Regions from separate parts of the Bradyrhizobium sp. Ken64 genome, predicted to be linked through region 1. Evidence: predicted binding sites of a transcription regulator. Region 1 holds the regulator's gene; each other region holds the start of a gene.
What was found. Region 1 encodes PhoB, which activates phosphate uptake and scavenging genes when phosphate is short. Its sites were predicted from a motif close to TGTCATNNANCTGTCAT; they were not measured.
Positions count from the first base shown of each region.

Region 1 (3,272 bases):
TCTCCGGCGGCCAGCAGCAGCGCCTCTGCATCGCCCGCACCGTCGCGGTGCGGCCCGAGGTGATCCTGTTCGACGAACCCTGTTCGGCGCTCGACCCGATCTCGACCGCCAAGGTCGAGGAGCTGATCCAGGAGCTGTCCGAGGACTACACGATCGCGATCGTCACCCATAACATGCAGCAGGCGGCGCGCGTCTCAGACAAGACCGCCTTCATGTATCTCGGCGAGCTGATCGAGTTCGACGATACCAGCAAGATCTTCACGTCGCCGACCGACCGGCGCACGCAGGATTACATCACCGGCCGGTTCGGCTAGGAGACGCGACATGGCTTCCGAACATACCGCAAAGGCTTTCGACACCGACCTCCAGGAACTCACCCGCCTGGTTGCGGAGATGGGCGGGATCGCCGAACGCATGATCGTCGAGTCCGTCGACGCACTGATCCGCCGCGACGTCCCGCTCGGGCAGCGCGTCGTCGCAACCGACACCGAGCTCGACGCGCTGCAGAAGCGCATCGAGGAGCGCGCGGTGCTCACCATCGCCCGCCGCCAGCCGATGGCGGTCGATCTGCGCGAGATCGTTGGCGCCATGCGCGTCGCGACCGATCTCGAGCGCATCGGCGACCTCGCCAAGAACATGGGTAAGCGCGTCGCGGCGCTGGAGACGGACTTCCATCCGCTCAAGCTGTTCCGCGGCCTCGAGCACATGACCGACCTCGTGCAGCAGCAGGTCAAGTCGGTGCTGGACGCCTATGCCGCGCATGATCTGCCAGCGGCGATGGCGGTGTGGAAGGGCGACGAGGAAGTCGACGCCATCTGCACCTCGCTGTTCCGCGAGCTCCTCACCTACATGATGGAGGATCCGCGCAACATCTCGTTCTGTATCCATTTGATGTTCTGCGCCAAGAACATCGAGCGGATCGGCGACCACGCCACCAACATCGCCGAGACCGTGTTCTACATGATCGAGGGCCAGGCGATCACCGACAAGCGGCCGAAGGGCGACATGACGACCTTCGCCAACACGGTACCGAACACTTAAGGAGCGACGACCCGATGGGCGCACGCATTATGGTGGTTGAGGACGAGGAAGCCCTGACCGAGCTTCTCCGCTACAACCTCGAAGGCGACGGCTATGACGTCGAGACGGTGATGCGCGGCGACGACGCCGACACCCGCCTCAAGGAGCACATCCCCGATCTGATCGTGCTCGACTGGATGCTGCCGGGCCTGTCAGGCATCGAATTGTGCCGGCGGCTGCGCACCCGTCCCGAGACCAAGCAGCTCCCGATCATCATGCTCACCGCGCGCGGCGAGGAGAGCGAGCGGGTGCGGGGTCTTGCGACCGGCGCCGACGATTACATCGTCAAGCCGTTCTCGGTGCCGGAGCTGCTGGCGCGCGTGAAGGGCCTGCTGCGGCGCGCAAGCCCGGAGCGGCTCGCCACCGTCCTTGCTTTTGGCGACATCGAGCTCGACCGCGACAAGCGCCGCGTGGCGCGCTCGGGCCGGCCGATCGATCTCGGTCCGACCGAATATCGCCTGCTGGAGTTCTTCCTGGAGCACCCGGGGCGGGTGTTCTCGCGCGAGCAACTGCTCGACAGCGTCTGGGGCCGCGACATCTATATCGACGAGCGCACCGTCGACGTGCATATCGGCCGCCTGCGCAAGCTGCTCAATCTCGGCCGCGAGCAGGACCCGATCCGCACCGTCCGCGGCGCCGGTTACGCGCTGGATGATCGCTTCGCGAAGGCGGAGCAGGTGTAGGGTTGCAGGCTTGAGGTTCTCAGCCGTCATCCCGGACAAGCGAGCGAAGCGAGCGCTGATCCGGGACCCATAACCACAGGGAGTGGTTTGGCGAAGACTCGGAGTGACCCCTTTCGCGCAACAACTGCGTGCTCGGAGTATGGGTCCTGGCTTTCGCCAGGACGACACTACAATTGAACTGTCTTCGCGCGACGACTTGCCGGATTAGCGCGGACCCGGCTTCACCGGTGCGCGGCGCCGATCCGACGCCGGCTGGTACGCGACGCGCGAGTGCTGGGCGCAATAGGGCAGGCCGGACAGCGCCCGTCCACCGCAGAAGAAGAAGTCCGGGCTCGACGGATCGCCGACCGGCCAGTGGCAGGTCGCCTCGTTCAATTCCAGCAGCGACAGCCGCTGGCTCATCGGCACCACGTTGTCGTAGGTGACCGGATCCGGCTCCGCCTCGACCTCAAACGCCTGCGCCAGCGCGGTGTTGCCGCGCGAGATCGGGCGGCTCACCCGCATCATGTGCTGCGCGGGGCGCGCCTTGCGCGGCCGGGGCGCTGCCGATGATGGGCTCTTGGCGCGGCCCGAAAGGCCGAGCCTGTGCACTTTGCCGATCACGGCATTGCGGGTCACATTGCCGAGCTCCGCCGCGATCTGGCTGGCCGAAAGTCCGGCCTCCCAGAGCTTTTTCAGCTGCTCGACGCGATCATCGGACCAGGTCAAAACCGTCATTGCACCCTTTCCCTCGCTGCGCGCCAGCCATCCTGGGGCCTCGCAGCGAATGCCTAAGCCTTCAAAAACCCGTGCCGCCAGAATCCCTTAAGGCTCGCCGGGCGCGTCTTGAACGCCCGAACGTTTACGCCGGTACATAAGGACTTAAAGATCAGAACCACTGCACGAGATGTCGTATCTGACAATCCAAACGCTACAATATGGCGTGACTCCCGCGCAAGAGTCCGCCGACTCGCTTCCACATGTTCCGTGGCTAAATCCCGCAAAATCGGCACCGCAAGACTACGGATTCAGCGTTTCGCGAGGCTTTCCGGGCGGCATTGACACCCGTTTCACCAGGCCTAAGATAGTCGTGCGTGCCGCCCTCAAGAGGCGGCACGTTTCGTTTTCCGGGCCGGTAGATGGTGCGTTGCGCAATGCACGCTCACGCCGTCCGCAACATTCAAGTGACCGTCATGACTAACAGCGCAGCGCCGCATTTGCTCCCCGTTTTCGCCAGGTCCGACCTCGGTTTCGAGCGTGGCGAAGGCTGCTGGCTGATCGCGACCAATGGCGAGCGCTATCTGGATTTCACCTCAGGGGTGGCGGTGAATGCACTCGGCCATGCCCATCCGGCGCTGGTCGCGGCGTTGCAGGAGCAGGCCACGAAGCTCTGGCACATGTCGAACCTGTTCCAGAGCCCGGACGGCGAAAAGCTCGCCGCGCGCCTGTGCAATGAAAGTTTCGCGGATTTCGTGTTCTTCTGCAATTCCGGCGCCGAAGCGCTGGAATGCGTGATCAAGGTCGTGCGCC
Region 1 is NZ_JBVVPA010000056.1:928-4,199, forward strand. Features, by position in the region: gene pstB (phosphate ABC transporter ATP-binding protein PstB) at 1-314, shown strand, start outside; gene phoU (phosphate signaling complex protein PhoU) at 325-1,041, shown strand; gene phoB (phosphate regulon transcriptional regulator PhoB) at 1,056-1,763, shown strand; gene AC0L2F_RS35450 (GcrA family cell cycle regulator) at 1,968-2,480, opposite strand; gene AC0L2F_RS35455 (aspartate aminotransferase family protein) at 2,936-3,272, shown strand, end outside.

Region 2 (3,272 bases), on a different contig from region 1:
CCTGATGTTATCGCGGCGGATGAGGCGCGAGCAAGACATCTCCGCGCGAGGATTTCGTACCCTCAGGCGACGAATCGCGCCGGTTCTGCCCCGTTCCGGCCCGGCAGCACCGCACCGACCGCCAAAATGCTGTCGATAAAAGCCCGGGCCGAGGCTTCCCAGGTGTAGTTGGCGGCGAATTCGACGCAGTCCTGCCGGGAGATGTCCAGCGCGGCGAAGCAGGCACCGCGCAGATCGTGATCGAGCGCGCCGACCGGGGCATCGCCGATCACGTCGCGGGGGCCCTTCACCGGGAAGGCCGCGACCGGCAGGCCGCTCGCCAGCGCTTCGAGCAGGACGAGACCGAACGTGTCGGTCTTGCTCGGAAACACGAAGACGTCAGCGGCCGCGTAGATGTCCGCCAGCTCCTCGCCGTGCTTTTCGCCGAGGAAGATCGCGTCCGGATAGGCCTCCTCCAGCGCGACACGCGCCGGACCATCGCCGACGATCACCTTGGTGCCGGGCAGGTCGAGGTCGAGGAACGCCTCGAGATTCTTCTCCACCGCGACCCGGCCGACCGAGAGGAACACCGGTGCCGGCAGGCAGAGATCAATCGCGCGGGGATGGAACAAATGGGTGTCGACGCCGCGCGGCCACAGCACGACATTGTCGAAGCCGCGCTCGGTCAGCTCGCTGGCGAGCGCCGGCGTTGCCGCCATCACGGCGCGGCTGGGGCTGTGAAATCGGCGCAGCGCCCGCCAGATCAGCGAGCCCGGCACCGGCACGCGGGCGCGGACATATTCGGGAAAGCGGGTGTGGAAGCTGGTCGTGAAGGGCAGCTTGCGCTGGCGGCAATAACGCCGAACCATCAGGCCGATCGGACCCTCCGTCGCGATGTGGATGCTGTCCGGGTGCGCCTCTTCGATCAGCTTTGCGATTCTGCCCGGCCGCGGCATGGCCAGCCGCACGTCACGGTAGCTCGGCATCGCAAAGGTGCGGAACGATTGCGGCGTCAGGAACGAGAATTCGACGTCGAGGCTTTTGGCACCGTCAGCAAGTTTGGTCAGCGTCCGAACCACACCGTTGACTTGCGGGTGCCAGGCGTCGGTCGCGACCAGGATGCGCATCAGGCTGCCTTTTGTCATGCAGCTCTGGCTGCAACCTGCGGGACCTGTGCCGGCTTCTCGGCCTGGTCCGCCCAGGTGATGATCTCGAAACGGCCGTCGTCGTGCTCGACCAGCGCCGTACAGCTCTCGACCCAGTCGCCGCAATTCATGTAGCGGATGCCGCCCTCGTCGCGGATCACCGCGTAGTGGATGTGACCGCAGATCACGCCGTCGGCGTCGTGACGCCGCGCCTCTGCCGCGAGCGCCTGCTCGAATGCGCCGATGTAGTTCACCGCATTCTTCACCTTCTGCTTGGCCCATTGCGACAGCGACCAATAGGGCACCTTGAACATGCGCCGGAAGAAGTTGACGAACCGATTGAGCTGGATCGCGAAATCGTAGGCCTTGTCGCCGAGATGGGCGAGCCAGCGTGCGTTCTGCACGACGAGGTCGAAGATGTCGCCGTGGATGACGAGATAGCGCTTGCCGTCCGCGCCGGTGTGGACGGTGTTCTCGACCACGTCGATGCCGCCGAAATGCGTGCCGTAATAGTTGCGCAGGAACTCGTCGTGATTACCGGGGATGTAGATGACCTTGGCGCCCTTGCGCGCCTTGCGCAAAAGCTTCTGGACCAGGTCGTTATGCGATTGCGGCCAATGCCAGCTCGATTTCAGCGCCCAACCGTCGACGATGTCGCCGACGAGATAGATCGTGTCGGCATCATGGAAACGCAGGAAGTCGAGCAGAAGGTCGGCTTGAGAACCGCGGGCTCCGAGATGAACGTCGGAGATGAACAACGTGCGAAAGCGCCGCTCCGGGCTCTCGTCACTCACATCGTAACTTCCCATGCGCCAGCCTGTAACAATGTCCCGTGACAGGGGGATGACCAATTGAACCTTTGAGGCACCTTCGGATACGAATCGCGCTTGCCTCGCCCACCCGCGAATATCAGTCGCATGCGACAATCAGGCGACATGGCGTCGCAGCGGCCTCCGCAAGAACCCGGAACCGCGGCGCGCTCGCGAGCGGCGTCAGTAGAATTTGTGGAAATGATGGATCGGGCCGTGGCCGTGGCCGACGCTGAAGCGATCGGCGGCCGCGATCGCCGCGCTGATCCAGGTCTTGGCGTTGCGCACGGCGCGCTCGAGATCCTCGCCTCTGGCGAGCCCCGCGGCAACCGCCGAGGACAGCGAGCAGCCGGTGCCATGGGTGTTGCGAGTGGCAACGCGCGGCGCGGCGAGCGCGATCGTCGTCCTGGCATCGACGAGATAGTCGATGCTCTCGGCGCCCTCGCCGTGCCCGCCCTTGATCAGGACCGCCCGGCAGCCGAGCGCCAGCAGCCGGCGCCCCTGGCTTTCGATCTCGGCCTCGCTGGCCGCGACCGGTTCGCCGAGCAGAGCCGCGGCCTCAGGCAGATTGGGTGTGATCACCGAGGCCAGCGGCATCAATTTGATGCGCAGGGCGTCGACGGCTTCGGACGCGAGCAGGCGATCACCCGATGTCGCCACCATCACGGGATCGAGCACGATATGCCGGGGCGCCCAGCGCGACAGCGCGGCCGCGATCGCATCGATGCTGGCGGCTTGCGCCACCATGCCGATCTTGACCGCGCCGACTTCGAGATCGGAAAACACCGCGTCGATTTGCGCTGTGACGAATTCGGCGGGCACCGCGTGAATGCCGGTGACGCCGCGGGTGTTCTGCGCCGTCAGCGCCGTGATGGCGGAAGCGCCAAAAACGCCGAACGCGGCAAAGGTCTTCAGGTCGGCCTGGATGCCGGCGCCGCCGCTCGAATCGGAGCCGGCAATGGTCAGCGCGACGGGCGTCGTCATGGGGCGATTTTCCGCGTTTTCGAAGCCATGGCCCGTCCTAGCGCGCCTCCCCGAGCCCAGCAAGTTCGCTTGCTAAATCCGGCCGGGTTTGGCCTATTAGCCGCCAGATATGCTTTCGGAGTGACCGCGATGGTTCCCTTTTTCGTCCAGATCAAATGCAAGCTCGGTCAATCCTATGTGGTCGCCAATGCGCTTGCCGAAGCCGAGATCGCCTCCGAGATCTATTCCACGGCCGGTCAATACGACCTGCTGGTGAAGTTCTACGTCGACAATGACACCGATATCGGCCACTTCGTCAACGAGAAGGTGCAGGTGCTGCCCGGGATCCAGGACACCCTCACCATCATCACCTTCA
Region 2 is NZ_JBVVPA010000050.1:11,861-15,132, reverse strand. Features, by position in the region: gene AC0L2F_RS35120 (glycosyltransferase family 4 protein) at 63-1,106, opposite strand; gene AC0L2F_RS35115 (UDP-2,3-diacylglucosamine diphosphatase) at 1,121-1,933, opposite strand; gene thiD (bifunctional hydroxymethylpyrimidine kinase/phosphomethylpyrimidine kinase) at 2,117-2,917, opposite strand; gene AC0L2F_RS35105 (Lrp/AsnC ligand binding domain-containing protein) at 3,047-3,272, shown strand, end outside.
Region 2: a site for PhoB is predicted at 1,957-1,973, ahead of AC0L2F_RS35115 (UDP-2,3-diacylglucosamine diphosphatase). Genes of this name have one in related genera too.

Region 3 (3,272 bases), on a different contig from region 1:
CGGACCGTGCTGCTCAAGATGCTGGAGAGCGCCGACGTCCTGATCGAGAACTTCAAGCCGGGCACGTTGGAGAAATGGGGCATCGGCAACGAGGTGTTGCGCGAGAAATTCCCGCGCCTCGTCCATTGCCGGATCTGCGGCTTCGGCGCCGACGGCCCGCGTGGCGGCAATCCCGGCTATGACGCCATCATCCAGGCCATGACCGGCATGATCGCGGCGACCGGCTCGCCCGAGAGCGGACCGATGCGGATCGGCGTGCCGCTGGTCGACATCGGCACCGGCCTCTATGCGGCGATCGGCATCCTGATGGCGCTGTCGGAGCGTCAGCGCTCGGGCCAGGGCCAGTTCCTGGAGACCACGCTGTACGAGACCGGTCTCGCCATCATGCATCCGCACACCGCGAATTATTTCATGCACGGCAAGCCGCCGGCGCTCACCGGCAACGAGCATCCCAACCTCGTGCCCTATGCGATCTTCCCGACCAAGACCGACAACATCTTCATCGGCGTCGGCAATGACGGCACCTTCCGCAAGCTCGCCAAGGAGATCGGCAAGCCCGAGCTCGGCACCGATCCGCGTTTTGCGCGCAACAAGGACCGCATCGCCAATCGCGAAGCGCTGCGGGCCGAGCTCGCCACCGTGTTCAGCCAGCACGAGGCCGAGCCGCTGTGCAATCGCCTGCTTGCCGCCGGCCTGCCCGCAGGCCCCGTGCAGAAGATCGACCAGGCGTTGACCAACCCGCACACGATCGCCCGCGGCGATATTATCGAGAAGGACTGGTACAAGGGCGTGGCGTCGCCGATCCGGCTCGACCGCAGCAAGCCGAGCCTGCGTCGCCTGCCGCCGAAATTCAGCGAGCACGCGGCCGAGGTGCTCGGCGAATTCGGCTACACCAGGTCCGAGATTGACGCGATGGTGGAGCAGGGCACGGTCTGCGGACCCCAGCGCAAGCGCTGAGATAAGACGAAGATCGAGCCTCACCGTAGGTGCGCTCCCTCGCCCGCTTGCGGGAGAGGGTTGGGGAGAGGGTGTCTCCGCAACGGGACAATCCCCAAGCGGAGAGAGCCCTCACCCGCGCCTTCGGCGCGACCTCTCCCGCAAGCGGGAGCGGTTTTCGAGCCCGCAGCGGCATCGGCGATCTTCCACTGCCATTCCGCGATGACGTCCAATGCCGCACTGCGGCGCGGACGCTCCGTGCAGCGCGAACGGAGGGCGCTGCGCGCGCGGCATTCGCCTATTTGACGGCTTCCCTTTTGCCGCGCTTGCCGCTTTCGTTTCGGCCGCTTACACAGTCATGTGAACGTCATATGGCGCTGCTAGCGCAAGCGATCATTTTTGACGGCCCAAGAGAACGGCCAAGGGAGGTTTACTTGATGGCTCTTAGACACTTTGGAGCGGCTGCCGCTGTTGCACTCACGGTTGGCCTATCGGCCTCACCGGTCTTGGCCGCGACCGAAATCCAGTGGTGGCACGCGATGACCGGCGCCAACAACGACGTCATCGTCAAGCTCGCCACCGACTTCAACGCGTCGCAGAGCGACTACAAGGTGATCCCGACCTACAAGGGCAACTATCCCGATACGATGAACGCCGGCATCGCGGCGTTCCGCGCCGGCAACGCCCCGCACATCATGCAGGTGTTCGAAGTCGGCACCGCGACCATGATGGCCGCGACCGGCGCCGTGAAGCCCGTCTACAAGCTGATGGCCGACGCCGGCGAGAAGTTCGACCCCAAGATCTACCTGCCCGCCATCACCGGCTACTATTCGACGTCGAAGGGCGAGATGCTCTCATTCCCCTTCAACTCGTCCTCGACCGTGATGTGGGTCAACCTCGACGAGCTCAAGAAGGCGAACGTCGAGATTCCGAAGACCTGGCCCGAAACGTTCGAGGCCGCCAAGAAGCTGAAGGCTGCCGGTCATGACACCTGCGGCTTCTCCGGCTCCTGGGTCACCTGGGTCAATCTCGAGCAGCTCTCCGCCTGGCACAACGTTCCGCTCGCCAGCAAGGCCAACGGCCTCGACGGATTCGACACCGTGCTCGAATTCAACGGACCGCTTCAGGTCAAGCATCTCGAAACCCTGGTCGAGCTGCAGAAGACCAAGACCTATGACTATGCAGGCCGCACCAACACCGGCGAGGGTCGCTTCACCTCCGGCGAATGCCCGATCTACCTGACCTCGTCGGCGTTCTTCGGCAACGTCAAGGCGCAGGCCAAGTTCAACTTCACCGCCGTGCCGATGCCCTATTATCCCGACGTCAAGGGCGCACCGCAGAACTCGATCATCGGCGGCGCTTCGCTCTGGGTCATGGGCGGCAAATCGGCCGAGGAATACAAGGGCGTCGCGAAATTCCTGACCTTCCTCTCGGACACCGATCGTCAGGTCTATATCCACAAGGCCTCGGGCTATCTGCCGATCACCAAGGCTGCTTATGAGAAGGCCAAGGCCGAGGGCTTCTACAAGGATCAGCCCTATCTCGAGACCCCGCTGCTGGAGCTGACCAACAAGGAGCCGACCGAGAATTCGCGCGGTCTGCGCCTCGGCAACATGGTTCAGTTGCGTGACGTCTGGTCGGAAGAGATCGAGCAGGCGCTGGCCGGCAAGAAGACCGCCAAGCAGGCGCTGGATTCCGCCGTCGAGCGCGGCAACACGATGCTGCGGCAGTTCGAAAAGACCGCCGTCAAGTGAGGCAATGAGCGGCAGGCCGCGACCCGGCCTGCCGCCCTGCTGGCATCATGCAAAAGCAAGCCATTTTCCAGTCAAGGCTGTTACCGTACGCGCTGGTTGCGCCGCAGCTCGCGATCGTCCTGATTTTCTTCTATTGGCCGGCCCTGCAGGCGGTGATCCAGTCCTTCCTGCTCCAGGACGCCTTCGGTCTGTCGACCACCTTTGTCTGGTTCGAGAATTACATCGAGCTGTTCAAGGACGCGGCCTATTTCGAGGCGATCGTCCGGACCTTCTTGTTCTCGTTCGCCATCGCGGTCTCATCGCTATCCTTCGCGCTGCTGCTCGCCGTGATGGCGGACAAGCCGCTGCGTGGCTCGATGCTCTACCGCACGCTGCTGATCTGGCCCTATGCGGTGGCGCCACCCGTGGTCGGCGTGCTCTGGATCTTCATGCTGCATCCCTCGCTCGGCGTGCTCTCGCGCTATCTGCGCAACATGGGCATCGACTGGAATCCGCTGCTCGACGGTGACCAGGCCGCGGCGCTGATCATCCTCGCCGCCGCGTGGAAGCAGATCTCCTATAATTTCCTGTTCTTCCTCGCCG
Region 3 is NZ_JBVVPA010000007.1:255,521-258,792, reverse strand. Features, by position in the region: gene AC0L2F_RS15390 (CaiB/BaiF CoA transferase family protein) at 1-957, shown strand, start outside; gene ugpB (sn-glycerol-3-phosphate ABC transporter substrate-binding protein UgpB) at 1,374-2,690, shown strand; gene ugpA (sn-glycerol-3-phosphate ABC transporter permease UgpA) at 2,738-3,272, shown strand, end outside.
Region 3: a site for PhoB is predicted at 1,291-1,307, ahead of ugpB (sn-glycerol-3-phosphate ABC transporter substrate-binding protein UgpB). Genes of this name have one in related genera too.